3 regions of the Sporosarcina sp. Y838 genome follow, and region 2 is predicted to be linked to each of the others. Evidence: predicted binding sites of a transcription regulator. Region 2 holds the regulator's gene; each other region holds the start of a gene.
What was found. Region 2 encodes LexA, which represses DNA repair genes until DNA is damaged. Its sites were predicted from a motif close to CGAACATATGTTCG; they were not measured.
Positions count from the first base shown of each region.

Region 1: a site for LexA is predicted at 4,535-4,548, ahead of parE (DNA topoisomerase IV subunit B). Genes of this name have one in related genera too.
Region 3: a site for LexA is predicted at 1,344-1,357, ahead of AC1TO4_RS00370 (YhjD family protein). Genes of this name have one in related genera too.

Region 1 is NZ_JBXCJD010000014.1:7,603-18,227, reverse strand. Features, by position in the region: gene parC (DNA topoisomerase IV subunit A) at 118-2,547, opposite strand; gene parE (DNA topoisomerase IV subunit B) at 2,544-4,520, opposite strand; gene plsY (glycerol-3-phosphate 1-O-acyltransferase PlsY) at 4,826-5,428, shown strand; gene AC1TO4_RS14820 (HesB/YadR/YfhF family protein) at 5,467-5,760, shown strand; gene AC1TO4_RS14815 (AMP-binding protein) at 5,784-7,259, opposite strand; gene fabG (3-oxoacyl-ACP reductase FabG) at 7,282-8,022, opposite strand; gene phaZ (intracellular short-chain-length polyhydroxyalkanoate depolymerase) at 8,019-8,918, opposite strand; gene AC1TO4_RS14800 (3-oxoacyl-ACP synthase) at 8,932-9,942, opposite strand; gene AC1TO4_RS14795 (branched-chain amino acid ABC transporter permease) at 9,942-10,625, opposite strand, start outside.
Region 2 is NZ_JBXCJD010000001.1:514,305-524,929, reverse strand. Features, by position in the region: gene AC1TO4_RS02515 (alpha/beta-type small acid-soluble spore protein) at 206-478, shown strand; gene AC1TO4_RS02510 (DUF3886 domain-containing protein) at 627-878, opposite strand; gene AC1TO4_RS02505 (acetyl-CoA C-acetyltransferase) at 898-2,082, opposite strand; gene AC1TO4_RS02500 (hydroxymethylglutaryl-CoA lyase) at 2,160-3,062, shown strand; gene AC1TO4_RS02495 (alpha/beta hydrolase) at 3,078-4,004, shown strand; gene AC1TO4_RS02490 (YneF family protein) at 4,167-4,421, opposite strand; gene sirA (sporulation inhibitor of replication protein SirA) at 4,603-5,052, opposite strand; gene tkt (transketolase) at 5,232-7,238, opposite strand; gene AC1TO4_RS02475 (DUF896 domain-containing protein) at 7,314-7,547, opposite strand; gene AC1TO4_RS02470 (YneB family resolvase-like protein) at 7,612-8,274, opposite strand; gene yneA (cell division suppressor protein YneA) at 8,267-8,581, opposite strand; gene lexA (transcriptional repressor LexA) at 8,784-9,404, shown strand; gene AC1TO4_RS02455 (methionine gamma-lyase family protein) at 9,511-10,625, opposite strand, start outside.
Region 3 is NZ_JBXCJD010000001.1:69,047-79,671, reverse strand. Features, by position in the region: gene AC1TO4_RS00380 (M20 family metallopeptidase) at 1-13, shown strand, start outside; gene AC1TO4_RS00375 (competence protein ComK) at 425-970, shown strand; gene AC1TO4_RS00370 (YhjD family protein) at 959-1,318, opposite strand; gene AC1TO4_RS00365 (DUF3225 domain-containing protein) at 1,589-2,158, opposite strand; gene AC1TO4_RS00360 (response regulator) at 2,233-2,907, opposite strand; gene AC1TO4_RS00355 (sensor histidine kinase) at 2,929-4,086, opposite strand; gene AC1TO4_RS00350 (YigZ family protein) at 4,239-4,871, shown strand; gene AC1TO4_RS00345 (LCP family protein) at 5,044-6,099, shown strand; gene AC1TO4_RS00340 (glycosyltransferase family 4 protein) at 6,296-7,339, opposite strand; gene secA2 (accessory Sec system translocase SecA2) at 7,601-9,961, shown strand; gene AC1TO4_RS00330 (accessory Sec system S-layer assembly protein) at 9,958-10,625, shown strand, end outside.

The sequences.
Region 1 (10,625 bases), on a different contig from region 2:
CACTATCCCCGTTCTCCTAATGATATTAAATCAGACTTTTATTTCGCTTATCGAATTAGTATACGTTAGGACAAATTAAAAGTCATGGGTATATACTCCCATGACTTTTACAGTAAATTATTCGATTTCAGCTTTAGGGTCTTTATATATTATTGTTATGCTACCCTCTTTTTTCTCATCTACTATGCTGCTACCATTTGAATAACGGTCGACAGGTCGCAATGATCCCGCTACGATAGGAATTTTACTACCCTTTTCCGTTGTCAAAACAATAATCTCATCATTTTTCACCAATAAGGCCCCGATAACCCGGTATGGATTTGACTTTAGCTCTTTAAGAACAACAACACCACGTTGTGCCCTTGAAGCACTTTCAAGCTCTTTCAAGCCCATTCTTTTCACACTACCGCGCTGTGTTGCAACCAGAACAGAAGATCCGTCATCTTGATTGATTTCCATTGCAACAAGCTTATCAGCCTCTTTAAGGTTAATGCCACGCACGCCGGCAGTCCTTATGCCTGTTACGGATAACTCAGTAAGAGGAAAACGAAGAGCGTATGCCTGTTCTGTGAATAGAATGACATCCTCGTCTCCTTTGACAAGTCTCGCATCAATCATTACATCATCTTTTTTAATCCCCATCGCTTTAAATGTTCGGGAATAGCGTTGGACTTTGAAATCGACAAGTTTTGATTGTTTGATTAACCCATTTTGAGATGCTGTTACAATTAACGCTTCTTGATCGAAACTCTCAAGGCCAATTGCCGCAACAATCGTTTCATTCTGCCCAAGTGGAATGATACTTGAGATATGTTGCCCAAGATCTTTCCATTTAATATCTGGTAGCTCATAAACGGGCTGATATAGATAGTTCCCAGCTGATGTGAACAGCAAAAGATGATGTTGCGTGTTCATTGGCGCTTCTAATAGCGTGTAATCAGATTCTTTCATCTCGTGTCCGGAGCCGTTTGAAGCGCTATGAGAACGAACGCTCGTGCGTTTTATATAGCCGTCTTTCGAAACCGACACAATCACTTCTTCGCTTGGTACAAGAATATCTAAATCGACTTTAATTTCTTCGATTTTTTCCTCAATTACAGAACGTCGCGGTTCAGCAAACTTTTTTCGGATTTCAAGAAGTTCTTTTTTAATGACAGCAGATAGCTTTTTATCACTTTTTAAAATTGCATCGAGCTTATCAATCAGTTTCCGAAGTTCGGTATCTTCTTGCTGCAACTCAGTAATATCAGTATTCGTTAGTTTGTAAAGCTGTAGCGATACAATTGCTTCAGCTTGTACTTCAGAGAATTCGAATTTCGAAATGATATTGTTTTTTGCATCGCGTTTATCTTTAGATGCACGTATCGCTATAATCACTTCATCCAAAATTGATAGAGCTTTCATAAGCCCTTCTACGATATGTAGGCGGTCTTGTGCACGTCCTATGTCAAATCGTGATCTACGTGTAACAACTTCTTTCTGATGTCCTATATAGGCATCCAATAGCATTGGTAGCGACATTAAAGTTGGTCTGCGCCCAGAGATAGCTATCATATTAAAGTTGTACGTCACTTGCAAGTCTGTATTTTTTAGTAAGTATTGTAAAATAGCGTTGCCATCGATATCTTTTTTCAACTCGATAACAATCCGAAGACCTGTCCGGTCCGATTCGTCCCTGACATCCGCGATTCCGTCTAGCTTACGATCCAGACGTAGCTCGTCCATTTTCTTGACCATATTCGCTTTGTTGACGTCATATGGAATTTCCGTCACAACGATTTGCGATTTACCACCTTTTAACGGTTCGATGAACGATTTCGATCGAATGATGAAACGTCCTTTTCCGGTTTCATAGGCTGTTTTAATACCGCTCGTCCCTTGAATCGTACCGCCAGTCGGAAAATCAGGTCCTTTTATTACCGTCATTAATTCATCAACCGTAACGTCCGGATTGTCTAGACGCATTAGGACTGCGTCTAGCGATTCGTGAAGTGCGTGTGGCGGGATATCCGTTGCATAGCCTGCGGAAATGCCTGTTGAACCATTGACGAGTAAGTTTGGGTATCTTGCTGGTAAGACAGTTGGTTCAGGTTCAGTTTCATCGAAGTTTGGTATGAAATCGACTGTCTCTTTTCCAAGGTCTCGCATCATTTCTCCCGAAATAGCAGAAAGACGTGCTTCTGTATACCGCATGGCAGCTGCAGAATCACCATCTACTGAACCGTTATTCCCTTGCATTTCAACCAACATATGACGCAATTTCCAATCTTGGCTCATCCGCACCATCGCTTCATAGACAGATGTGTCGCCATGGGGATGATAGTTCCCGATGACATTTCCGACCGTCTTTGCTGATTTACGGAATGCTTTTTCATACGTATTTCCCTCATGAAACATTGCATATAAAATACGCCGCTGAACAGGTTTTAAACCATCGCGCGCGTCCGGCAATGCCCGGTCCTGGATGATGTACTTACTATATCTCCCGAATCGGTCACCGATTACTTCTTCCAACGGTAGGTCTTGGAAACGTTCCGTTAGTGTCATTCAAAATCCCCCTCGACATGTAAAAATTCATTATCCAAAATATTATGGTCTTCTTCCATACCAAAATCGACATTGTCTTCAATCCAGCGTCGCCTAGGCTCTACCTTATCACCCATAAGTGTCGTCACACGTCGCTCAACTATAGCACTGTCTTCAATAGTTACCCGAATCAATGTACGTGTTCCTGGGTCCATAGTCGTTTCCCATAACTGATCGGCATTCATTTCCCCAAGTCCTTTGTATCGTTGCAGCATATACCCTTTGCCTACTTTTTCTATCGCTTTTTCAAGTTCGGTGCCTTCCGTCCATGCGTATGCAAATTTTTCGCTCTTCCCTGTCCCTTTAAATACTTTGTAAAGTGGTGGCAAAGCGATGTATACTTTTCCAGCTTCAATCAGCGGTTTCATGTAACGGTAGAAGAATGTCAGTAACAGTACCTGAATATGAGCCCCATCTGTATCTGCATCTGTCATGATGATAACTTTATCATAAGCGATGTCTTTGACTTCGAAGTCAGAACCTACGCCGCCTCCAATTGCATGAATGATCAGATTGATTTCTTCGTTTTTCATAATATCTTCAAGTTTCGCTTTTTCAGTGTTGAGCACTTTACCACGTAGTGGAAGAATAGCCTGAAAAACTCGGTCTCGTCCTTGTTTTGCTGAACCGCCGGCCGAGTCCCCTTCGACAAGATATAATTCATTCTTCGCAGCATTTCTGGATTGTGCAGGTGTCAGTTTACCTGATAGAAGTGTTTCCGATCTTTTTCTTTTCTTACCTGAACGCGCATCTTCCCGTGCTTTTCTTGCCGCCTCACGTGCCTGGTGCGCACGGATTGCTTTACGAACAAGGGATGCACTTAAATCAGCATTTTCTTCAAGAAAATAAAGAAGCTTCTGAGATACAATTGAATCCGTGATACCACGTGCTTCACTCGTACCTAGCTTGCCTTTCGTCTGCCCTTCGAATTGTAAAATCTCTTCCGGGATACGTACCGACACAATTGCGGCTATTCCTTCACGAATATCCGAGCCTTCAAGGTTTTTATCTTTCTCTTTCAACAATCCGGTTTTTCTCGCATATTCATTAAATACTCGAGTCATTCCTGTCTTTGCCCCTGTTTCATGTGTTCCACCGTCTTTGGTACGGACGTTGTTGACAAATGAAAGGATTGTTTCCGAATAACCGTCACTGAATTGGAATGCAAACTCGACTTCTATTCCATCTGACTCACCTTCCAAATAAGCGACCTCATGTAGAACATCTTTCTCTTCGTTTAAATAAGTGATAAAAGCCTCAATTCCGGTTTCATATTGGAAGATATCGTGTTTGTCCGTACCTTCTTCCTTTATCTCAATTTTCAAGCCCTTTAACAGAAACGCGGACTCGCGTAAGCGCTCACTAATGGTTTCATAATGATATTTTAAAGTTGAGAATATGGTCGCATCTGGTTTAAAATGGATAAGCGTCCCTTTTTCACGTGTTGTTCCGATTTGTTCAAGCGTTGTAGACGGTTTTCCGCCATTTTCAAAGCGTTGAAGAAATTTCTTTCCGTCACGAAAAATGGTCACTTCCAATTTCTCAGATAGAGCGTTTACAACAGATGCACCAACTCCATGAAGTCCGCCACTCGTTTTGTAACCGCCTTGACCAAACTTTCCTCCTGCATGAAGAACTGTCAAAATAACTTCCGTCGTTGGTTTTCCAGAAGAGTGTATCCCCGTTGGCATACCACGCCCGTAGTCGCGTACACTGACACTGCCATCTGTATGAAGTGTCACATCAATCTCATTACCAAACCCAGCTAGCGCTTCATCTACCGCGTTATCCACAATTTCATAGACAAGGTGATGAAGCCCGCGAGAATCGGTAGATCCGATGTACATACCAGGACGTTTTCGTACAGCATCTAGACCTTCAAGTATATGGATTGAATCATCATCATACGTATAGTTTTCTTGTTTTTTCGTCAAAATACAACCTCCATCAAACAACTGTTCTCTTTTATATGATCGTACCGCTTCCTTTAAAGGTTGTCAAATCAACGTTTTCAGAAGCTTGCTCAATTAATTGTATAGAAGAAAGCATTTTATTGCAATGAAGACAGGAAATTGTTAGTTACGGAAATCGGCTGTTTGAGACCCGGAAATTCGAAATCTGACTGGCCCCCTTAACTTGGCTTGCCAATTCTCTACTCTCCACATGAAGCCCATTGTAGCAACTTCACGCATCTGCTAAACTAGGTCTATACATAGTCAAATTAAAAAAGGAGTACACAATGGAACTTATCATACTTTTAGTAATTGCTTATTTAATCGGCTCAATCCCTTCAGCACTCTGGGTCGGAAAACTTTTTTACAAAACGGACATCCGGCAACTAGGTAGCGGGAATTTAGGTGGCACGAATACCTTCCGTGTACTCGGTAAAACAGCGGGACTTACCGTAACAATTCTCGATATTTTAAAAGGGACGGTAGCTGCACTGTTACCACTACTCCCTGTTTTCGACAGCATTACAGTCCATCCCCTTATTCCGGGAATACTTGCGGTTGTGGGGCATATGTATCCCGTTTTCGCTCATTTCAAAGGTGGCAAGGCTGTCGCGACATCCGGCGGTGTGCTGCTTGCTTACGAATGGCCCGTTTTCATCCTTGTGCTCGTAACGTTTTTCATCGCTTTGAAAGTAACGAAAATGGTGTCTTTATCGTCAATGATTATATCTGTGGTAGGCTTTTTATACAGCATTTTTTACTACTTCCGAACAGGTGATATTTATCTGATGGTAATGATTGGTCTATTCGGTGCCTTCATCTTCTATAGACATCGAGCGAATATTGGTCGTATCAAGGCTGGAACCGAGCCAAAAGTGAAGTGGTTATAATACAATGAAAGCAGAAACGGAAAAGGCTGGTGTTTCCAATGAAGATTATTTTGTCGAACGAAGCGCTATTATGGTTTAAAGAAGAGATGGAAGTTGAACCTGGTGATGCTATCCGCTTTTTTGCAAGATATGGAGGATCCAGTTCACTACAACCGGGATTTTCCCTCGGCGTGACAAAAGAACAACCTGACGAAGTGGCAGTTGAAACGGAGCACGACAGAGTACGCTACTATATTGAAAGCCGTGACAAATGGTATTTTACTGAACATGACTTGCATGTCAAAGTAGATCCTAAACTGCATGAACTTATTTATTTGTACGAAAAAGCGTGAAGGCATAATGCCTCACGCTTTTATTATTTTTCAACCATCTCTTGTAGTATTTTTTTATTAATTTTTCCGACGTGTGTTTTAGGCAATTCTTTTAGCTCAATTACTTTTTTGGGGATTTTATATGATCCAAGAAACTTGTTACAGTGCATGGTAATGTCGTCACAATCGAAAGGGTATCCGTCTGCCATGATGATAAATGCAACGATGATTTCACCCCATAAGTCATCCTTTACCCCGACGACAGCCACCTCTTTGACCCCATCAAACAGGACGAGGCTTTGTTCAACTTCCTGTGGATAAACGTTTTCTCCACCTGTAATAATAGTATCTTTTTTTCTTCCGACAATGTAGGTGTAGCCATCGCTGTCGCATTTGGCAAGGTCACCCGTACGCAGCCATCCCTCAACTAACGTTTCAGCCGTTGCTGTTGGATTCCGCCAATAATAACTGAAAACATGGGGTCCTTTTATAAATAATTCCCCGACTTCATCTATACCACAAGGTTTCATCTCTTCATTCAATACTTTTGTGGTATTGAATAGCATGCTCTTACCAACAGATCCTATTTTCAGACAAGCTTCTTCGCTTCGGATGTAAAAATTATTTGGGCCTGCTTCCGTAAGTCCGTACCCTTCTTTGAATTTTAATCCTTTCTCATGAAATGCATGATAAATCGTCTGTGGGCAAGGAGCACCGCCAGATAAAAACACTTTCATAGTAGGAAAAGTTGACTGTCGGAAATAGGGTGTGAGGATCATAGACTGATACATCGTCGGCACGAAAAGTGAAATTGTTGCAGCGTATGTATCAGTTGCGCTCAAGGCTTCCTCTGCATCGAATGAGTTACCGACAATTACCGTTCCGCCAGCCATGAGAATAGGTATGCTAAGTGCATTCATGCCTCCGGTGTGAAAAAGTGGCATATAATTTATCGTTATATCCTCTTCTGTTAATCCCCAGCTGACAATAGTGTTCAGCGCATTCCAATTGACAGCGTCAGCTGAAAGGACGACTCCTTTTGAAACCCCTGTTGTCCCTCCTGTATAGATCATCATCCATGGGTCTTCACCTATCAGTTGTTCTACCTTGAAATCTTGATAGTCTACAGTGTTAATCGAAATTAGTGGCACTGAATTAGGAAAACGCATTTCATCAATTACCGTTTTAAACTGCTCATGGTACAGAAGTATGGAGGGGGAGCAATCAGTAAGCAGAGTGACGAGTTCAAAACGACTAAGCCGCCAATTTAGTGGGACATACAGTAAACCTGTCATTTCACATGCAAATAGAATGGCGAACAACTCTGAGCTATTCGGCGCAATAATTGCGATACGTTCCCCTTTTTTATATCTTTGTCGTTTGAAATAAGATGCCCAATGAACAATTCGCTGTTGAAGCATTGCGTACGTCCAGCTATCTCCAGTATGGACGTCTACAAGTGCAGTCCGATTAGGAGAAAGAGCGGCTCTTTTCATGATCCATCCACGGTTTGTGAACATACTTCTCCGCCCCCTTCGTTTTTCACATCATAATACCGCCGTCGACATGCAGGATGTGACCGTGTATATAATCGGATTCTTCACTTGCAAGAAATAGATAGGCATTCGCAATATCACGAGGTTTGCCTAGTCGACGCAATGATGTGGAGGCCTTCATTTCATCAAGAACCTTTTCCGGCATCTTACTGACCATTGCAGTCGCAGTGAATCCGGGGGCTACGGCGTTGACATTAATGCCTTTTCGCCCGAACTCCTTGGCCCAAGTTTTAGTCATTCCAACAATTGCCGCCTTTGTAGCGGCATAATTTGTTTGCCCGAAGTTACCATAGATACCACTCACCGAAGATGTATTAATGATTTTTCCTGATTGATTTGTGATCATATGCGGGATAACAGCTTGTGTGCAATTAAAAACACCTGTCAAGTTAACGTCAAGTACACGTTGGAAATCTTCCAGCTCCATTTTTACAAGTGTCGCGTCTCGTGTAATGCCGGCGTTATTGACCAATATATCAATCTGACCAAAGCGTTCTAGCGTATTTTCTACCAATTGTGTCACACTCGTGCGATTTACGACGTCGACTGGTAGAAAGGTCACGTCCAGACCTTTTCCTGTAAATTCCGCTTCTCGTTCTACTCCAATTGTCTCATCAAAATCCGCCATTATAACGTGTGCTCCTTCTTGCGCAAAACGTTCACATGCTGCTAGCCCGATCCCGTTTGCTCCACCTGTAATGATAGCTGTTTTTCCATCTAATCTCATGTAGTCATCTCCCACTCCAAAAATTTTTCAATCGTTTCCTTCAGGTTCTCCAAATCATCAATTAGCGGCGAATGGCCTGCGTTGTCCAACTGGATATAAGTCGCGTTGTCCCCAAGGTCCTCTTCGATTTCACGAGTCATCTGTTCCGTCACAACAAGATCTCGATTTCCTCTTAAAATGAGTACTGGAATTGTTAGGTCTTTTGCTTGATTTGTTCCCTCATGTAAACCGTTATGATGACCGCTAATATTAAATGTGTTCAATGCATGATAGACATCTGCCAGGTTTTGTTGTGTTAGCATATCATCGACATACTGTTCATATTTTTCTTCATCTGGTTTGTTATGTGTATAAATTAATGCGTTCCAAACCGCTTTCAAGCCTTCACGGTTGTTGGTGTCATATAAGTATTGAATTGCTACTGTTTTACCTACGTCTTGTGCGACTTCTTCAATGGTCACTAAACGCCGCCTTAAGTCTGGACTGCCGTCTCTCTTTGTCCCGAAAAATGGGTAACCCCGGGTAGAAGCTGAGGCAAGCAGGACGAGTTTATCGCAATATCCGGGAAAGTCCGCTTCAAACTGCATACAGACTGCTCCACCCGTCGACCAGCCAACCAATGAGAAGTCTTTCAATTCAAGCGCATCGACAAAGCCTTTTAAGTCATCTGAAAAATCTTTAATACTTGTAACTCGGTTGGTATAAGAAGATTCACCGAATCCACGAAGGTCCAGTGCATAGACTTTGTACTTCTCGTCTAACACATCCATGAGAATATCCCAATGCTTTGATGAAGTCATATTTCCATGCACAAGAATGACTATCTTTTCACCGCCAGGTCTTTCCCGAAAAGCAATTTGTTCATTATTTAGAAGTGTAACCTTTTGGAGTTCCATGCACTTCACCCCTTTACTGTTTTCCCCATTTTACAGTGACCGCTCCCCAAGCGTAGCCGATTCCAGCACTAACAAGAACAGCAATATCCCCGTCTGTCAATTTCCCTTCTTGTTCAGCAAGCTCGAGTGATAGGATTTGGTCTATTTGCCCGATATGCCCATATTCGTGTAAATAGATTGAGTTATCGTCATGTAAACCCAGTTCTCTTAAGACGAAGTCATGGGCGGACTTTTTCATATGCAATATAGCTAAGTAACCGATTTGCTCTTCCGAATAGCCACTCTTTTCTAGTGAAGTACGAATCACTTTCAGGAAATTTTGCATCGACTTTTTTTCGAGACGTGCTTTCATTCCAACCGGATCGAGTACATCAAGTCGATAGAGACCGTTTTGTAAGTCTTCGGGCGTCAAAGGCGTTTTTGTTCCTCCAATCGGTACAACAACATCTTCCGAAAAGGAACCATCTGTCATAATGTCTGATCCTAAAATGACGTTTTCAGGATGGTTCCGTTTTAATATCATTGCCGCACCTCCAGCACCTAGGTTAAACATGAAACGTGTACGTCTATTCGAATAATCGATAAAATCGCTATTTCGATATCCACCAGCTAGAAGGACCATTTCGATGGAGGGATCGGCTTCCATCATACTTTTCGCGATTTTCATAGCTGTAATGGTTGTTCCGCAACGTTGTGCTACATCGAAACCCCATGCATGGTAAGCGCCAATCTCCTCTTGAATTTTAATTGCTGCGGTCCATAGTGGGTATTCTTTATGCTCTTCCCCGATATAAATGATCAAATCGATGTGTTTTGGATCAATATTACCTTTCCTTAATGCTGCCTGGGTAGCCCAAATTCCCATCGCGACTGTATGATCATTCGCTCCTGGGATCGACTTTTGCGTGATTCCCATTTTCTTTTTGACTATATCGACGGACAATCCAGATTGGTCTGAGATTTCTTCGGCAGTCATTTTAGTTTCAGGAATATACACACCTATACTGACGATTCCAACAACCATCACAAGACCTCCTTTTTGCCTGCATTTATTGTAGCTTGTGACTTGCGTGTATTACGCTTCCATAGTTTTTCGCGTATCGTACCGACAACACCTCTCGGGAAAAAGATGACCGCAATTATATAGACGATTCCGAAGAAAATAATCCATCTTTCGAAAATCGGATAGTCTTTTGCAAGTCCCGATAAATAGTGTTGTGTCAATTCGATAATTCCTGCTCCAAGAATTGGCCCTATAAGTGTTCCAATGCCACCGATAATCGTCATAAGAAGGGCATCAAGCGTTATATCCATTGTGAGAACACTTGTATTTACGAAACGAAGTGATATTGCATAGAATGAGCCTGCGAGACTTGCAACGACACCTGCAACTATAGAAGCGATCACTTTATAATGTAACGTATTGAATCCGAGTGACTTCGTCCGCTGTTCGTTTTCTCTAACTGCGACGAGGACCCTGCCAAGTGGAGAATTGACAAATCTCCGCAAGAAAATATAAACGAGAACTAGAAATAGCAACACAACAAAGTAAAACATCATTCGATCTTTGAAAAAATCGGGCGCTTTAAACGTGAAACCATCATTGCCATGTGTCACGGTTCGCCACTTTTCCGCTAGGACTAGAAATAATCCAGAAACGGCCAATGTAAGCATCGCAAAGAAATGACTTTTCAAGCGTAATGTCAA
Region 2 (10,625 bases):
ATTTCTCCTTACCGACATGATTAAGCAACATATGCCCTGTCCAACTGTTTATTAATAATTATTATCGACCTATTCAATGAAAAATGGAAGGAAAGAATAGTTGGCTATTCGCGAAAATGCCTGCAGTATTCGAATTTTGACGTTTTTTTCATTATCTAGTTGTGATTTTCCCATTCTGGGAACACTACAATTGGGAGGAGATAAAATGGCAAGCAAAAATAAAATTTTAGTTCCTAGTGCAAGAGATGCGTTGGATCGACTAAAAGCAGATGTCATGAAAGCAGAAGGCTACGACATCGATACGTCTGAGCCTAATAACGTGAAATATGAAATAGCAAATGAACTAGGGATTCCATTGTCGAAAGGCTATAACGGAAAATTGACATCTGAAGAGGCAGGAAAAATTGGCGGCCCAATTGGCGGCAATATGGTAAAAGAAATGGTGAGGATGGCGCAAGAACAAATGTTGAAGAAATGAATCTAACGCTTGTCCCAGGCTACATGGGACAAGCGTTTTTTTGTTTGACACTTCAGTATTTTGGTTGAACTCCCTACCGCGTTCGTTGGACTACTCGGAAACCAGGCACATAGAAAAGCACCGACCAAATTGCGGCCGGTGCTTGTTATTAGGACTTCAAACCATCCTCTTCGTACTCTTTCAGAAGTTCTCCAAAGCTTTTGTTCTTCTCACGTTCTATCCGTTCGATGCGCAATTGCTCTTGGCGTTCTTCTTCTTTTGTTTCTTCAGTAGCTAACAAAGCCTTTTTTGCCGCTTTTAATTTTTCAAGAATGTCATCATCAAGTGCATCGGAAAATACCGATCCTTCATTGTTTCTCTTTTTTGGCTGTGGTACAGCTTGTTTACGTTTTTTAGCCATTTGTTTCACCTGCCTTCGTTCACCCGCGTTTAACGATTGTTGCGACGCCTTGTCCTCCGCCTATGCACAATGTAGCAAGACCGGTTTGCACATCACGACGTTTCATCTCGTGCAGAAGTGACACGAGGATACGCGCTCCACTCGCTCCGATTGGATGGCCAAGTGCGATTGCGCCGCCATTGACATTCAGTTTGGACTCTTCAAATTCAAGTTCTCTTCCAACTGCAATCGCTTGAGCCGCGAAAGCTTCATTCGCTTCAATTAAATCGATTTGGGATAGTTCCATATCTGCTTTATTGAGTGCTTTTTTAACTGCCTCGACTGGTCCCAGACCCATAACTGACGGATCAACACCTGCATTGCCATTCGCTACAATTGTTGCTAGCGGCGTCAAGCCAAGCTCGTCAGCTTTCTCTTTCGACATGATAACGAATGCTGCTGCACCATCGTTAATGCCTGATGCATTTCCTGCTGTTACACTACCATCTTTTTTGAATGCCGGGCGAAGTTTACCTAGCTTGTCAGCAGTCGTGCCTGCTTTGACGTATTCATCTTGATTGAAAATAATAGGGTCGCCTTTACGTTGTGGAATTTCAATCGCAACGATTTCTTCTGAGAAAGTCCCAGCTTCGATAGCGGCTGCCGCTTTTTGTTGTGATTTTGCTGAAAATTCATCTTGCTCTTCACGTGTAATCGAATAACGTTCACAGATGTTTTCCGCCGTCACACCCATATGGTAATCGTTGAATGCACACCATAGTCCATCTGAAATCATACTATCAATAATTTTCTGGTCACCCATTTTAAAGCCTTCACGACCGTTTTTCATTAAGAATGGCGCTTGGCTCATATTTTCCATGCCGCCTGCAACAATAATGTCTGCATCCCCTGCAATGATTGCCTGGCGAGCAAGATGAACAGCTTTTAACCCAGAACCGCATACTTTGTTAATTGTCAGAGCAGAAACCGCTTCTGGAAGTCCCGCTTTCATAGCAGCTTGCCGAGCTGGATTTTGTCCTAGCCCAGCTTGTAATACATTCCCCATGATTACTTCGTCAACACTGTCCGACGCCACTCCAGCACGTTTTAACGCCTCTTTTATGACCGTTGCCCCAAGATCTGTTGCTGGTACATCTTTCAACGAGCCAAGGAACGACCCGATTGCTGAACGAACTGCACTGACTATTACGACTTCTTTTGACATTTCTTTTTCCCCCAATTCTCTTTTTATGTTGCCTGTATATGCATCCCTTCATTACAATATACTAAAGGAGGGATGCTATGTTTAGTTTACCAAACATTTCTACAATAATCGAGGTTGGACCTCGCGATGGGTTACAAAATGAAAAAAAGTATGTCAATGACAATGACAAACTAGCATTTATTGAAGCTTTACAAGGGGCAGGTATTCAAGAAATGGAGCTGACTTCGTTTGTTTCACCGAAATGGGTGCCGCAAATGGCGGATGCACAAAAAATTGTTGAAAAGTCGAAGAAAGTCGGAAGACAATTCGTTCTTGCGCCAAATGACAAAGGTGCCGAGCTTGCGATTGAAGCAGGTGCTACTAGTATTGCCGTGTTCGTTGGGGTGAGCAATACTTTTAACATGAAAAACATTAACCGTTCTACGGATGAAAGCATCGAAGCACTCCAGCCCGTCTTTGAGAAATTAAAAAAAGATGGCATTTTTATCAGGGCTTGTATTTCAACCGCGTTTTATTGTCCGTATGAAGGGAAGATAGAGTTAGAGGATGTTGTTGCACTTTGCAAACGTTTTGTAGCGATGGGTGCGGATGAATTGAGTGTCGCGGATACTATCGGCAAAGCCAATCCCCGTGAAAGTTACCTATTGTTCAAGACATTGAAAGAGGTATTTCCAGACGTGTTGTTGACAGCTCATTTCCATGACACACGCAAAATGGCGATTGCCAATATTTTTGCTGCGCTGCAAGCAGGTATTGATCGGTTTGATACTTCTGCAGGTGGCCTAGGCGGCTGTCCATTCGCTCCAGGTGCAACAGGCAATGTAGCGACTGAAGATGTAGTGAATATGTTACATTCTCTAGGTATCGAAACGGGTATCGATGTAAAAAGGGTTTGTGAAGCAGTCCGAGTGATTGCGCCGCATGTGTCACGGCCAATTGACACAGGTATGTACAGATTGTTCGAAAACGGGCAATTGTAGAAGGAGTTGAGTGGTTTGAAACGGCGCGTTCTTTATCTCTCCGGTGTGATTTCCAGTGTTTTTACGGCTTTACTGACCATTTTCGGGGTTGTCGCAACGAATAAGCTAATGTTTTTAAAGTTGAAGGATTCCGATGTTATTTTGGAACGTGAAATCATTGCGAAACGATTTGATGAGAGATGGTATGAAACAGTACGTAAAGATAATATGTGGATTGAATCACCGAATGGGTATTTATTGAGAGCGATCTTTTTGAAGCCACTTGAAACAGCAAAAACGGTGATTATTTGCCACGGTGTTACTGAAAATAAAATTAATTCGATGAAGTATGCCCGTCTTTTTGAACGACTGGGTTACAATTCGGTCATATTCGATCATCGACGTCATGGAGATTCAGGGGGAAAAACGACGAGTTTCGGTTATTATGAAAAGATTGATTTACAAGCGATTGTTCATGCCGTACGTGAGCGGATTGGTAAAAGGGCCTTGCTCGGTATCCATGGCGAATCGATGGGAGCCGCTACGACATTATTGTATGCGGGTACGTATGAGGACGAAACAGATTTCCATATTGTCGATTGTCCATTTTCGGATTTCTCCGAACAAATTCTCCATATTTTACGAAAAAGTACACCTATCCGATCGACGATGGCTTTGCGGGTTGCAAATATTTTTCTCAAAATGCGTGACGGCTATACACTAAACCTGGTATCTCCTCGTGAAGTCGTGAAAAACATTACCAAACCCGTACTTTTCATTCACAGTATGGAAGATGATTTCATCCTTCCCTATATGACGCAGGAATTGTACGAGGCAAAACCTGGCGACAAAATGCTGAAATTGTTTCAAAATGGCATGCACGCCAAGTCGTTCAATGATAATCCAGTTCAATACGAAAAAACAGTGCAAGAGTTTCTAAGCCGTTTCGGTTTTTCGGATTAAAAAGAGAAAGTTCATTCGTCTAAGGATTCCGCTGGAACAGCACATGAATTTAGCCTAATCCCGTGGAATACACTTCATTGCTTAAGAAAAGGAGGCGATTCGTTCAAATTTGAACGAATTGCCTCCTTTTAGTTAACATACAGTCTATGGATAAGTACGTTTTTATTTTTTTGTTTCTTTCTTAACTTTTTTGTCTTTCTTGTCACTTACTTTGTTCATTTGAATCATCATTTGATTAATTTTTTTCTGGGAAGGTTTTTGTCCCATTTGCATCATCATCATACGTAACATGTCTTCATTAATTGGCGGGTTGTCTTTCAAATATTTCATCATATATTGACGTGCAATGAAAAATCCAAGGGCCAAACCTGCTAATAGCGCGACGATGATCAAAACAATCCACCATACAGTAGTCATCCGCTATACCTCCTCTATCTCTATTATTCGAGTTTACTCTACCATCAAGGATTATACAACAAAGCCGCAGTGAATAGCAATGGACCTAGCTATTAGATTTTATTTTTCTCGTTTTTCAGGCAAAAAAAAAGGCCCCTAAGTGAATATTTAGGCAGCCCCATTGGTATGTATGCCTACTCTTTCATAGGTATACATTTTCTTCATATGGACGAAATTCAGTTGTTTTAATTGGTTTAAGCCATCCCCACTCCCCATGCCCGTCCATGACTGCAAAGAAACGGTCGTCTGCACCCGACAAGGCTACAAATAAGTCCAAATCCAACATGCGCGATCCGTCACAAAGAACATTAAGTGAGTAAGTGGACAAGGAAATTAGTATGGAGCCTTTGACGGGGTGTGTCAGTTTATATTCCCCATCTCGCGTTTCAATCGATGAGAAACCTTTACCAAGGTTCGCGATAATTGCTTCATCAATCATTTCCGCTTCAAGTCTGTCACATAAGTAATGAACTTCCGGCATAGACTCAATCTCTTGTTCATCTTCTTTTAAAAGATCATATAATAACCGTTCGCGTCCAATGACGAATGGCTGGTACATCTCCTTTACCTTATAAATTCCATATGCTCTCAAAAACGCCACCCCCTACTAATAGATTACATTGATTGAGTCAAGAAAAGTGTCACATTGCGGAACGGAACGACACTATTACTGTCGGAAAATATGAATAACTGAATCTTTCGTCAAATGACAAAAAAAGCTGTACTGTCAGCCTGGTTTTTTTCCAGTCAAACAGTACAGCTTCATTTAAATTAGTTACTGATTAACATTTTAACTCTAGCTATTACATTCTCTTCAGTAAATCCAAATTCTTTGATGACAGTATCTCCCGGTGCACTTGCGCCAAATGTATCAATAGCGATGATTGCCCCTTCGTCACCAACATATTTATGCCAGCCAAGTGAGACGCCCATCTCAATACCAAGACGTTTTTTAACATCCTTAGGCAATACGCTTTGTTTGTATGCATCTTCTTGTTTCTCAAACAGATCCCATGAAGGCATAGATACTACCGCTACGTCTATTCCATCAGACAACAATTGCGCTTGTGCAGAAACTGCAAGACTCACTTCTGAACCAGTTGCAATTAAAATCGCATCTGCTTTGTCTTTGGTTGCTGGTGAAACGATATATGCACCCTTTTTAACGCCTTCCATCGCTAGTTCAGCCGATTTTGGAAGGACAGTCAAGTTTTGACGGGACAACACAAGTGCTGTCGGCGTATTTTTTGACGATACGGCAATGTTCCAAGCAGCTGCTGTTTCATTCGCATCTGCCGGACGGATAACAGAGAGTCCAGGCATTGCACGAAGGGAAGCCAAATGCTCGACCGGTTCATGCGTCGGACCATCTTCACCGACCGCTACGCTATCGTGTGTGAATACATATGTGACTGGTACACCCATCAGTGATGATAATCTAATTGCTGGACGCACGTAGTCACTGAACACGAAGAAAGTACCTCCGAATACTTGTAACCCGCCATGTAAAGCCATTCCGTTAAGCGCTGTACCCATTGCGAATTCACGAACACCAAACCATATATTACGTCCGCCATAATTAGATGGAAGGAAATCGCCTGCACCTTTAATTGTCGTTTTGTTCGAACCTGCTAGGTCTGCACTTCCGCCAAAGAACGAAGGAAGCTGTTTGGCAATTGCATTTATTGCTTCACCAGAAGCAGAACGTGTTGCGTGTGAAGAACCGGCTTCATAGGCGGGCAAAGATTTCTCGAAGCCTTCCGGTAATTTACGGTCAATTGCATCTTTCAATTGCTTCGCGAGATCTGAATGCTTTGCTTCGTAATCTGTAAATAGTTTGTTCCATTCCTGTTCTTTTTGCGCGCCTAATTTCTCTGCCGCCTCTTGGAATGTTTCATAGACACCTTCAGGAACATGGAAGTCTTCTTCAAATGTCCATTTGTAATATTCTTTTGTTAATTTCATTTCATCTTCGCCTAGTGGCATACCATGTGCATCTGATTTTCCGGATCTGTTCGGTGAACCATAACCGATGACTGTTTTAACTTCAATCATCGTCGGGCCTCCAACATTGCCTTTAGCTTCTTCAATTGCTGTTGAAACAAGGCCTATGTTGTTGCCATCTTCAACACGGATGTAATTCCATCCGTATGATTCAAAGCGTTTACGGATATTTTCAGAGAATGACATGTCTAGTTCACCATCAAGTGAAATATCATTGCTGTCATAAAGGACAATTAATTTATTCAATTGCAGGTGTCCAGCTAGTGAAATCGCTTCTCCCGCCACACCTTCCATGAGATCGCCGTCGCCGCAAAGCGCGTACGTGTAATGATCCACAACGTCAAAGTCAGTTTGATTGTATGTAGCAGCAAGGTGTTTTTCAGCCATTGCCATACCAACCGCCATACCAATCCCTTGTCCAAGCGGACCTGTCGTCGCTTCAACGCCTACCGTATGGCCATATTCAGGATGTCCAGGTGTTTTGGAGTTCCATTGTCTGAAGTTCTTGATTTCATCCATTGGGAGACCGTATCCACCTAGATGAAGGAGGCTATATAGAAGCATCGATCCATGTCCTGCTGAAAGTACGAATCGGTCGCGGTTAAACCACTGTGGGTTTGAAGGGTTATGATGCATATGTTTTGTCCATAGCGTATACGCCATTGGAGCTGCGCCCATCGGTAATCCCGGATGTCCGGAATTCGCTTTTTCGATTGCGTCAATTGAGAGTGTACGAATTGTGTTGATAGCTAGCTGGTCAATCTGTTGAGTCATTGTGTACATCCTTTCCCGTGATGTCTATTTATCTTCATATCCTAGTTTAGACAATCAGCGCGGTGATTGCAAAGTTCAATTTAGGTATTTGCCATTACGTGCGTTTTTCACCTTGTCGGGTGTCACGTCATTTCCTTCTGGATCAAGCACTTTGACATGCTCGATTGTGTCCCGCATCGATGAGCGAAATGTCTCAAGATATTCTTTCCGCAATTGTGTTTGTTCTTTAGCTTCTTCGATAGATAGACCTGTTGTTTTCGATTTCTTTGAGAGTTCATTAATTCGTTTGATTTTATCTGGTGATAGCATATTTTTTCCTCCATTTTGCGTTATAAATACAAACGTATACAAAAAAAACAGAAAGTGCAATAAATCAGACTCCCTGCTCTGTTTCATATTCTTTAAAGCGCCGATGGACAGTCGCTTTACTGATGTTATGACCGAGCCCTTTCAAGACGCCCGTAATTTCTTCATAAGTCAGCCCTTTTTCTCTCAAAGAGACAATTTCACTGATTGGCACTTCGATACGCTCTCGGCCTTCAACGTTTCCTCTGTTTTTCAAATTGCGTTCAGGACGATACCCCTCCCTGACAGCACGTTTCATGCCCCGTCTGATTTTGGCGTTGTGCACTTTCCGTTGATATTCTTCAACTACTGCCAAAATTTCAAGTAACATCGTATCCATTTCATTAAGTGCAATTGGCCCACTATCATTGCGTGAATAAACGGCTGTGTCAGTTTTCAACAACAGATGCAAAACAGCCATCCTAGCATTCCCACGTCCGAGCCTCGTCTCATCTTGTATCAGTACTGCATCTACTTCTTCATCGCGGATGTAATCCAGCATACTAAGCAATCCTTCTCGGTCAATGTCGTAACCGCTATGTTTGTCCTCGAATGTAGCAACAAGCTCTAAATTGAGTTCACTAGCCAAATCTTCAAGTTCCTCTTCTTGCCTCGTAAGTGATAGTTCCTGCGATTCTTTTTCTGTGCTCACTCGGCAATAAATGACGCACTTCTTTCGCGGCTCAGTCATCAGTACCACCGGCCAGTTGTACACTGTCGTCTTCATGTGTCTGTATAGTTGGCAAAAGCAAATCTTCTCCCTTCTTGATTGTTGCGGAGGACAGATTATTTAGAGTCATCACTTCTTTAATCCATTTCTCTGACGACATGTTTTTCGAGTGGTGAAATGCAAGGCCCCAGAGCGTGTCCCCTTCAGTAATTGTAATTGTAGTGACTTCAGCTTGCTTCGTTTCATATTTACCAACTCCTATAATTGCAAAACCTAAACATAAAATAACAATAAATATACCATAACCGTTGTTTTTAATGAAAGTCATCATTTTTCCCCCTTGCGAATGTTTGTTCGTATCACTGTTTTCATTATAGGAAATAAAAAACTGGATGTCAACACTTATTAGAACTTGTGTTTGCCATTACTATAGTGGGCTGATATAATGAATCTATTGAAATAACTCGAATTTCGGTGAGACTTTCACGATTTTTGATTGTTGTAAGAATTTTAGTTAAGGGGTGATTGTTGTGAAGAAAATCTCAAAAAGACAGGAAGACATTCTGACATTCATTAAATCAGAGGTAAAGAAAAAAGGGTATCCACCTTCCGTAAGGGAAATTGGGGAGGCTGTGGGGCTAGCTTCAAGTTCAACTGTTCACGGTCATCTAGCTCGTTTAGAAAGCAAGGGCTTCATTAGAAGAGACCCGACTAAACCTAGAGCAATCGAAGTCCTGGATCCTGAAGGGTTGGAAACGATGAAACCCGGAGTTCTACATGTCCCTCTTGTCGGTAAAGTTACTGCAGGTCTTCCGATTACAGCCATTGAAAACATTGAAGAGTACTTCCCTCTCCCTGAATCGTACGGCACTTCGGAGGACAACCTCTTTATGCTTGAGATTGTTGGGAATAGTATGATTGAAGCAGGAATCCTTAATGGTGATTATGTTATCGTTAAACAGCAACAGTCAGCTAATAATGGTGAGATTGTCGTAGCAATGACAGAAGACGATGAAGCGACGGTGAAACGGTTCTTCAAGGAAAAAAATTATTTCCGTCTTCAACCTGAAAATGAATCTATGGATCCAATCATTCTTGATAATGTATCGATACTCGGTAAAGTCGTTGGTGTTTATCGTACGATTCATTAAGGATAGACATGTAATTCCATGTTGAAGCTATCTGCAATGCAAGACAATCCAATACTCTCAGAAATGACAAAGAGCTATTCCTTTATTAAAAAGGAATAGCTCTTTGTCATTTCTCTATTAAGTTTTCCTTAACCAGTTTTCCAATGGATGACAACACAGCCACTTTCACATGCTCGTATGTGAGGCCGCCTTGAACGTATGCGGTATAAGGCGGCCTGATTGGACCATCTGCCGTAAGCTCGATGCTTGACCCTTGGATAAATGTACCAGCCGCCATGATCACATCGTCTGTATACCCCGGCATATAAGACGGCTCGGGTGCATAGTGGGCATTGATGGGCGAGTTCTGCTGAATTGATTGGCAGAACGCAATCATTTGACTGGCATTATTGAAAGATACAGACTGAATTAAATCAGTTCTTTTTTGCGTGTAATGCGGTGTTGTCTCGAGTCCAAAGCTTTCGAGGAGAGCAGCAGTGAAGAGCGCCCCTTTCACTGCCTGGCTAACAACATGCGGTGCTAGGAAAAATCCTTGGTACATTTCCCGTAAGGTATCAAGCGATGCCCCAGCTTCCGCTCCAAGACCAGGAGACGTCATTCGAAACGCACATTTCTCTACAAGATCTGCACGCCCGGCGATATAACCACCTGTTCTTGCAATGCCGCCACCTGGATTTTTAATGAGTGACCCTGCCATCAGATCAGCACCGACTTCTGTTGGCTCTTTCTCTTCGACAAATTCGCCATAGCAGTTGTCAACAAAGACAACTAGTTCGGGATTGATGGCTTTTACTTTACGAATCATTTCGCCGATTTCATCCACCATAAAGGACGGGCGATCTGAATACCCCTTTGACCGCTGGATTCCTATCATTTTTGTTTTAGCATGAATATTTTTCGAGACTTCTTCAAAATTGACCGTTCCATCATCATTTAGCTCAATGTGTTTATATGTAATGCCGTAATCCAGAAGTGATCCAGTATCTTTTCCTTTTCCTGATACGATGGATTCCAAGGTATCATAAGGTTTTCCTGTGATATAGAGTAGTTCGTCACCTGGGCGAAGAATTCCGAAAAGACTTATTGAAATTGCATGGGTTCCGGAAATAATCTGGTTGCGAACGAGACAGTCTTCAGTTTTGAATACATCAGCATAGACTTGTTCCAACACGTCACGCCCTGTATCATCGTAACCATACCCAGTTGTACCCAGCAAGTGAA
Region 3 (10,625 bases), 450 kb from region 2:
TCAAAATTCGTAATAGGAAGACTTTCTAACCATTAGTAATATTTCATGATTTGATAATTAGTGAGCCTTCCTTCGAATTTTATGAGGAAGGCTCACTGTTTTTACATGGAGCTTAAAAAGTTCAATACATAGGGGATGAACCTGAAATCCTGCTAATACCGCTTTGGTGCTTTGTGGATGCCTCCCGCGATAAGCCGGAAAGAATGGCGTTATTCCGTTCAACATCATACGGAATAACGCTTTCTTTTTCACTTTTCTCCTTTTGTCCCAATAACGTCTGTTTCCCCAAGAGAAACCGTCGTTATCTCCTAGAGAAACAGCCTGTTTCTCTCTTCCAAAAGAACAGAATGCCCAATTGCGTTTGGAATTCCTGGATTTATAATCTACTTATAATACAAATATGAATTATGAGGAGTGCATTAATTTGAAAAATAAGAAACGTAGTGCGCAATACATTATTTCCTTTGACACATTCATGTTACGTCCGATGATTCAAGACAATAAAATTTTTACCCATGTTAATGAGCGCAACGGTGATTTAAGCGTTCCCAGACGCCCTATCCATATCGTCAGGAATTCCTGTGACTATTATGGCAATTCTCTTCACAACTCGACTAATTCAGCAAAAATGGTACTTGGTAAACGCCATAAAACGCCGATTATCCTGGCTCATGATTTTGGAATACCATACATTTTCCTGCCTACTATGTCACCATCTTCCGAACAGAATGTCTGGATTTCCTATAATGCGATTGAAAAAATAGAAGAAGACAATTTGGGTTCTATAATTACACTAGAAAATAGCCGATCCTTCAAGTTAAATGTTTCCCCTACAACATTGTATCGTCAATATGCGTTCGCCACTCTTTTAGAGAAGAACTTTTTGAAAAACCAGAGACAACTGAACAGGCCTTCTACTTTTAACTTTTTTGACGATGATGACAACGATGATGATGATTCAGCTCTCTGACATCGCAATGTATTTGGCCAATAGTTCTTCAGTTCGATTACGCAGGCGGACATTCAAATAGCGTCTATGATCTTCATAACCTCCGTGCATGAATACATACTCGGTGAATTTGCTATCCGTTTTGTTACGTATCACCTTCATATTGCGCCGCCGCAAGTAGATTGTCGTTTCCTTTAGTTCTGCACGTGCAATTTTCGTCGCCTCGTCGACGAGTTTAACGTAAGGTCCTTTCAATTTGAAAGGACCTTTTTCGAATGATTCCCGATCTCTCTCCAAGATAATTAGGAGCATCGGTAAGTAAATCATATTCTCAAAATAAGGTAATGCCTCCGGGGGTATTAAAGGCACTACAATCACTCCTTCCGTTCAAATGAGAACAATTGTTCGTACTTATATTGTATGCCCATACCCTCGGAAAATCAACCTACAAATCATTGGAATTCTTAAGCAAATCTGGAGACACACGGAATGCTGAAGTTTATCGATAATACGACACTTCATAATTTCTTTCCCCACAAAGAATACCCAACGGCGAATCAAGTCGAGATACCATACACTCTGGTTAACCGTAAAAAAAACTTCCAGCCATAATCGCTGAAAGTCTTGCATATCTTACACTTATTTTTTCTCTATATCACCGATATAATGAACCGAAGCCACTTTCCAATCCCCATCACTTTTTTTAAGGACGGTTACTTGTCTACCACTCGGACTTGTTTCAAGACCCGTCTCTAATTGCTTGAAAGATGTCTTTAGGTTTGAAAATACCTGGGCTTCCTCTTCTGAATACTTCACAATCGTTACATTCGAAACTTCACGACTTAATTCATACTCACTAAAAAGATCTTTCGTAATAGAACGTTCCTCTTCAAGGTCATAATCCTTCGCTGACAATGTATCTAAATAGCCATCGATATCTTGTTTGTTTAGCGTTTCCAAATTTAGGTTGTATACGTCAAGAATCTGTTCTTTTTCGTCTGCTGGGACGCCAGAAGCTTCTTCTACAGTGTCTCCTGTCAAGCTAAATCCCACTTTACTTTCATCCACTCCATGATCAATTGTGCCATATTCATTCGTTGCTTCGCCGTCATCGACGGAACCATTCTCAACAGGCTCTTCCTTGTCACCACTACAAGCTCCTAGCAGTAAAATGAAAGACAGACTAAAAAGCACGACTACTTTTTTCATTTTTTCCCTCCTGAACAGGTAAAAGGGCTCCTCCAAAAGCAGAAAGCCCTTTTCCTTTTATTCAATACATCAAATTACTTTACTTCAACCCAACCATTTTTAATCGCTGTTACGACCGCTTGAGTGCGATCATTTACTGCCATTTTTTGTAGAATACTAGACACGTGGTTTTTGACGGTCTTCTCGGAGATGAAAAGCGTCTCCCCGATTGTCCGGTTACTTTGTCCATCCGTCAACAGTTGTAATACTTCACACTCACGTTTAGTAAGTAAATGGAACGGGCGACGGATATCATTTTGCTGGAAGGATCCCTTATGCTCACGTTCGCTCAATCTTCGATATTCTGTAACAAGGTTATGCGTCACTTTTGGATGAAGGTACGAACCACCTAGCGCAACGACTTTAATCGCTTGGATGATTGCATCCGCATCCATCTCTTTTAACATATAACCGAGTGCACCTGTTTTAAGTGCATGTGATACATATGATTCATCGTCGTGAATTGACAACATAATTACTTTCGCTTTGGGATATTCTTTGATGAGGTTTTCAGTTGCATCGACACCATTCATATGAGGCATGTTAATGTCCATAAGAACCACGTCCGGTTCGCACTGTTGATAAAGCTCATTCACTTCGCTACCATCGCCGCCCTCAGCCACAACTTCAAAAGAATCTTCAAAATCAAGGATTCTCTTTACCCCTTCACGGAATAGTTGGTGATCATCTACAATTAATATTTTCGTCATAGTCATTTCCTCCCCTAACATCTAGTCGTCGATTATTTCACTCTGGAGTGGAATCTGGATATAAATTATCGTACCATTTCCAGGCGTTGAGGTGATTGTTATATCCCCTTTTAACAAATCAATTCGTTCACGCATTCCTATTAAACCGAATGACTTATCTCTTACTTCATTTTGATTGAATCCTTGTCCATCATCTTTTATGATAATATTCATTATATCGCGATGCCATTCAGTTTTCACCCAAACGTCCTTCGCCTTTGCATGTTTTAAGGCATTTGAAACGGATTCTTGCACTAGCCGAAAGACTGATACTTCAAAATCCGTTTTAAAACGTTGCTCGTTTCCACTATTTTGAAAGTGAATGGTGGTCCCCTTTTCATACTCTCCTATTGTCGACAAGTACTTTTTCAATGTTGGAATTAAACCCAAATCGTCAAGTGCCATAGGACGCAAATTATATATGATACGGCGAACTTCATAAAGTGCATTTCTTACCATCTCTTTAAGATCTTTAAGTTCATTAAATGCAGGTACAGGGCCTTGTTCTTCATATACCTTCTCAATCAACCCAGAACGGATTAACACATTTGCTAGCATTTGTGCTGGTCCATCGTGGATATCACGGGAAAGCCTTTTTCGCTCCTCTTCCTGTGCCTGGATAATTCTGATGCCAAACCCCTGTTTGTGTCTGGCCGTTTCCAGCGCTTCGCCTACGTTTTTTAAATCAGATGTCAAATAATTAATAACGGTTGCGACTTGATTGACAAGATGATCGGCTCTTTCAATGGTATCAAGCAGCGCAAGAAGACGTCGATCCAAATCGTCCCGACGAGCACGCAGCTGTTTCTCCTCCATCCGGTTGACCGATAGCCGAACGAGTAAATCATTCGCAACTTCGTAAGATTCCTTCACCTGCTCTTCTGAAAACTTCATGAAGTCCTTCGACACATCAGCAAGACGCCGGCGTGAATGGCGGGTCATACCTTCCAAATAATCACCTTCAGTTATTACCCGGGAAATATCACTCTTGACCGCTGTGAGCTCACTTTGCATATCTTCAAAGCTTTGACGGCTTTGTTCACTTATAATGAAGATATCATTCTTTGAGTGATCCATTGCACGCACCATATTATCAAAAATAGCTTCGAGCGTTTTGATATCGATTATATTCTCCTTCAAAAAGTTCCCTCCCGCTTTCAGCTTAGAAAATTACATATATACTAAAGTGGAGTGTTGTAGAATTGATATTTCCCAAACATCTCTCACTTATTATAGCATCATAAGACCCAGTGAATATTAAGATTGTATTACAAGTGATGGAGGTGCCGCAAATGCGAGCAGATTATTACACAGTTAAAAACTACGGAGAGAGTGAATTATTGATTCAAAAGTCAAAGTTTATTACCTATGTGAAACGTGTGGAAACAGAGGATGAGGCCTTAGACTTCATTCAAGAAATTAAACGTACACATCATAATGCCTCCCATAATTGTTCAGCGTATATGATTGGTGAACACAATAATGTACAAAAGGCGAATGACGACGGCGAACCGTCTGGAACAGCGGGAGTACCCATTCTTGAAGTGTTGAAAAAGCAAGGTCTTCAAGATACCGTTATTGTCGTGACACGCTATTTCGGGGGTATCAAGTTAGGTGGAGGTGGATTGATACGCGCTTATGGCCGCGCAACAACAGAAGGCATTACAGCAACAGGTACGGTCGAAAGGAAACTCCATTCTGTCATGAAAGTTACAATCGATTATACCTGGCTAGGAAAAGTTGAGCATGAAGTAAGGCAATCGACATATCCCTTAAATGAAGTTTCTTACGATGAATCTGTGAATCTCTTCATACACGTTCCAGCTATGGAAACGGAGACATTCACTTTCTGGATGACTGAATTGACGAACGGACAGGCAGAAATCGTGTCGACCTCTAGCGTTTTTGTAGAATTCGACATTTGATATAGTATACCTTTGGCAGAAAAGATAGTATAATAGGATGGATTGAAGTGATTTATATACTGAACTCTTTTATCCTGTCGTACCGTCTGTATCCATTGACAGCAATTCGTCACTTAAATGATCAGCTATGACGAAGGATATTTTCACATAGCCGATGCCGGAGGAACTTTGAATGAAAAGAAAAGACTATAAAAAACAGAAGAAATCGTCACGCAAAAGCCTTGCCTTAAAAGTTTCTCTCCTTCTTACACTTTCTATTTTCCTAGTTGTTGCAGCATATGCCGTTTCACTGCAAAAAAAGGCTGTTGACGCTGCGGATCGTGCATATGAAGTCATTCCTGACCGTCCCAAATCCGATATACGTGAAGCGAAAGTTGAACCAGCAACCGACAATGTTTCCGTTTTATTCATTGGAGTCGATGATAGTGAAGCTCGCGACCAAGGCGACAGCAACAGCCGTTCAGATGCTCTTCTGTTCGCTACGTTGAATCCAAAGAAAAAATCTATGAAACTCGTTAGTATACCACGAGATTCATACGTTTATATCCCTGAAGTCGGATACAGGGATAAAATCACTCATGCCCATGCATTTGGCGGAACTCGTGCAACGATTGAATCGGTTGAAGAACTGTTCGAAGCACCTGTCGATTACTACGTGAAAATGAATTTCAATGCATTCATTGATGTCGTTGATGCGATTGGCGGAATCGAAGCAGAAGTTCCCTATGACCGAATTGAAAAAGATGAAAACGATAATAATACGATTCAACTTGTCAAAGGACTTCAACACTTAGATGGCAAGCACGCCCTTGCACTTGCCCGGACACGTAAACTCGATTCTGATGTCGAACGTGGAAAACGGCAGCAAATGATTTTACAAGCCATTATGGAAAAAGCGACTTCTGTCAAATCAGTTACGAAGTACGGTGATGTGATTGACGCGGTAGGCGACAATATGAAAACGGACATGACCTTTGATGAAATGAAATCGTTCCTGGAATACGTTAAAGGCGGTATGCCACAAGTGGACACGCTCAGCTTAACAGGCTATGACGACATGTCGACAGGTATCTATTACTGGAAGCTTGATGAGATGGATTTATCAGATGTGAAAGGCATCTTACAATCACATCTTGGAATCATTCCAGACTCTTCCAACCTGACCGACGGCAGTTCTACCCTGACCGGCAAGAAAAATGAAGCATTAGGAGATACGCTTTCTAATTGATCGCAATCCAGACGCAAATCACTTACACAATTTCACAAGTTCCAAAGATACAAAAAGAGCTGGGCTGCAAATGCGCCCGGCTCTTTCTCATGTCTATACATAATTTATAAACAGAAGACCATACTACCCTAGTAAAAAAGGGGATGGCCTATTTACCTTTTGATTGTTTCGTTTTAACTGCCTAGATGTTTCGTCGTTACTTCCCAATCATCCGTACAAGATTCAACAATGGACGGTAATTTGAACCGGCAAGTCCGATAATTTCAACTAACAATTCAATCGCGATAAGCATAACGACGATGAGCATGATTGCTCCCCATACGGTTGCTTGCGAGAACAACACAGCAGCAACTCCGAAAAGAATCGCTAGTGCGTAAATAATCAACACTGTCTGCCTGTGTGAAAAACCTGAACGCAATAGGCAATGATGTAAATGTGATTTATCCGGGGCTGTAATCGACTGTTTCATTCGTATCCGTCTGACAATCGCAAAGAATGTATCAGAGATTGGAATGCCCAGTATAATAACTGGAATAATCAACGCAACAACAGCTACGTTTTTGAAACCTAGCAAGGCAAGAACCGAAATCATAAATCCTAGGAATAAAGATCCGGTGTCTCCCATAAATATTTTTGCTGGATGGAAATTATAAAATAGGAAACCTAATGAGCTTGCTGCAAGAATTGCAGCTGTTGCAACAACAAATACATTTCCCATTATCATTGCCATAACCGCAATTGCAATAAGTGCAATGGTTGAGACGCCTGCTGCAAGTCCGTCCAATCCATCTATCAGGTTAATGGCATTTGTAATACCTATGATCCATATAATTGTAATCGGAATGCTCAAGTAGCCAAAATCGAATTGGCCGATGAATGGTAAATTGACAAATTCAATTTGGAGACCGCCCCAAGCGACTACAACAATGGCCGCAGCCAGTTGCCCCGCAAGTTTTGCCTTCGCGGTAATTTCAAGCATATCGTCAAGAAATCCCACCACGATAATTATAAGGGCACCAATAAGAATTCCGGTGGCATGTTCATCTTTTGGAAGCAATATGGCATAACCAATTAAGAAGGCACCAAATATCGCAAGTCCGCCGATACGCGGCATAACGGATGCGTGTACTTTGCGATAGTTCGGGCGATCGACTGCACCGATACGGAATGCCAATTTAATGACGAGCGGAGTAAGTATGATGGATGCTATAAGAGCAGCAGCCATTGCAAGGAATAACATGTCCTTCCTCCCTAAGTAAATCAATAGTTTATCAAATCAAGAGTATTATAGCATATTAAAATAAGTAAAGCACTTTCCTAGAGAACTCTTTGCATTCTGCACTTTCTGTTTCTCACTTATCATACCCTCTTCAACCTTGCCTATCCCAAGATTCTCTTCCTTATATATGTAGATTTTAGCTTAAGGTAGTTATTTACCTTTCTATTTGTTAAAATAGGGATGGGTCTTATAAAGGGACCAAGATAAAGGAGCGTTCATTTCATGCTATCAATATTTAAACGTTCAAATCAAACGAACGATCGACAACTTCGCAAATACAGGAAAATTGTCCAGCAAATAAATAAATTAGAAGCTACATATGAAACGATGTCAGATGAACAACTGGCATCTATGTCAGATAAATTCAAAGAACGTATCCAATCAGGTGAGAAAATCCCTACTATCATACCGGATGCATTTGCTGTTGTCCGTGAAGCATCGAAACGGGTTCTTGGTATGCGTCATTTCGACGTACAGCTTATCGGAGGACTTGTACTCACTGAAGGTAATATCGCAGAAATGCCAACGGGCGAAGGTAAAACACTTGTCGCTTCCCTACCATCGTATGTTCGCGCACTTGAAGGAAAAGGCGTTCACGTTATTACAGTGAATGATTACCTTGCAAAACGTGACTACGATCAAATTGGTCAAATTCATAGGTTTCTCGGACTTTCTGTCGGTCTCAATGTCCCGATGATGCAAGGCCCTGCAAAACAGGCAGCTTATAACGCAGACATCACGTATGGTGTCGGAACTGAATTCGGTTTTGATTACCTACGTGATAATATGGCGCAGCAAGTATCACAGCAAGTTCAACGTCCATATCATTTCGCCATCATTGACGAAGTGGACAGCATCCTTGTTGATGAAGCAAAAACACCGCTTATTGTTGCTGGTAAAATGCAGGCTGATGCAGATCTTCATTACATAGCAGCACGTCTTGCCAAACGCTTTGAGAAAGGCGTAGACTTTGATTTTGACGATGAAACAAAAGCAAGTTCCCTAACCGAAGATGGAATCACTAAAGTTGAAAAAGCGTTCGGTGTCGATAATTTATACGAACTGGAGCACCAAACCCTTTATCATTACATGATTCAAGCATTACGCGCACGCGTGATTTTCAATCGCGATGTGGATTATATCGTGCGGGATCAAAAAATTGAGCTTGTTGATATGTTCACAGGGCGAATTATGGAAGGGCGAACTCTTTCCGATGGTCTCCATCAGGCAATCGAGGCGAAAGAAGGATTGCCCGTTACTGAGGAAAATAAAGCACAAGCCCAAATTACAATTCAAAACTATTTCCGTATGTACAATGAGCTTTGCGGCATGACCGGTACAGCGAAAACACAAGAAAAAGAATTCCGTGAAGTGTACGGCATGGACGTCATTCAGATTCCGACAAACCGCCCGCGCGCACGTATTGATTCACCTGACCAAGTATATGAAACTATTGATCATAAATATAAAGCAATGGCAAAAGAAGTATCCGAACGCAATAAAAAAGGACAACCTGTTCTCGTAGGTACAACTTCTATTTTACAATCGGAAAAAGTTGTCCAATATTTGGACGAATATAAACTTAAATACAACTTACTGAACGCCAAAAGTGTTGAGCAGGAAGTGGATCTCATTTCCAAAGCGGGCCAACTCAACCAAATTACAGTCGCGACAAATATGGCGGGTCGCGGTACTGATATCGTACTTGGCGAAGGTGTCGAAGAAATCGGCGGACTTTTCGTACTAGGCACAGAAAAGCATGAAAGCCGTCGTATCGACAATCAGCTTCGCGGTCGTTCCGGGCGACAAGGAGACCATGGCGAAAGCCGTTTCTTCCTATCTCTTGAAGACGATATGTTTAAGCGATTCGCAAAAGAAGAGCTTGAGAAGTTTACTAAGAAGGTAACAACGGATGCTGATGGCCTTGTACAGAATTCTGAAGTCAATGAATTGACAGAGAGAACACAACGCATCGTGGAAGGCGCACATTATTCAATGCGTGAATACAACTTAAAACTCGACGATGTCATTAATGACCAACGTGAAGTCGTTTATACCTTACGTCATAATGTTCTGATAGGGAAAGACATTCAAGAACAATTGAAAACGATGCTTAAAGAAACTGTAGAATTTGTTGTCTTGGATAGTTGCCCAGACCAAGAAACTTCGAACAACTGGGATTACAAGCGGATTGAACGTACGATGGACAGCCTATTATTGGAATCTGTATCGATTCCACGTAAGCTTGAAAAAACATCAGATATTCTGAATCATTATGAAGTGCCACTAGCTGACTTGCTCAGCTTCATCGATTCATTCGAAGATAATGAACGAATCAATCAGATGATTCCGCAAGTAATGCTTTCACATATTGACACAATGTGGGTTAAACACTTAGAAGTTATGACACGTTTAAAAGAAGGTATCGGACTTCGCTCATACGGACAAGAAGACCCTATGCGTATCTACCAACGTGAAGGTCTTGAGCTTTTCGGACGTCATTATCAGAAACTACGTCGCAGCATTGCATCTGAAGTTATTAGCTTTATGAAACTCATTAAAGAACAGGAGGCACAACAATGAAGCTTTTCACTTTTTTCAAGAAAACTGAAAAAACGGGTAAGGATAGCACAATTGGATCCGAAGAAATCATTGACGGTGTCAATGCAACAGTAAATACAGATTTAGTCGAAACAACGCTATCCCTTCACCCTGAATGGAATGTGCCACAGGAGCAGGAATACGTATTCCGTTTTCTATCGAACGAACTTGAACCACTCAAACCGAACCAGATCTCCCTATCAGGAATCGACATCGACGTCGAACCTGCTAACGGCAGCTGGCTCGTTAAAGCCTTCTTCCGTTCTTCCCTGGATCAGCAAATTGCTGTCGGATCAGTTGAATTAATGCTGCTTGATGAAGAAGGAAAAACACTCGCTTCGGACGAATTCGATTTGAAGGAACTCGGCGACATTCCAGCACGCAGTGCAAGACCATGGGTGTTTGTCTTCACAAAAGACAATACATTTACAGAACTTCCACCTAGTGAAAACTGGAAACTGGCATTCAATGTTCAATCGATGGTGCCTCATAAACTAGAGTTGGAACAAGCTTGGGAAGACGGTTTAACGGCAGAACAAAAAGACGGACTTGCAAAAGTCGTTGAAGGGCTTCCAAAACTGAAACCACGCGAAGTGAATATTAGTGGATTCCAAGTGAAGCAACAGGATGATGGCGGTATTGCTGC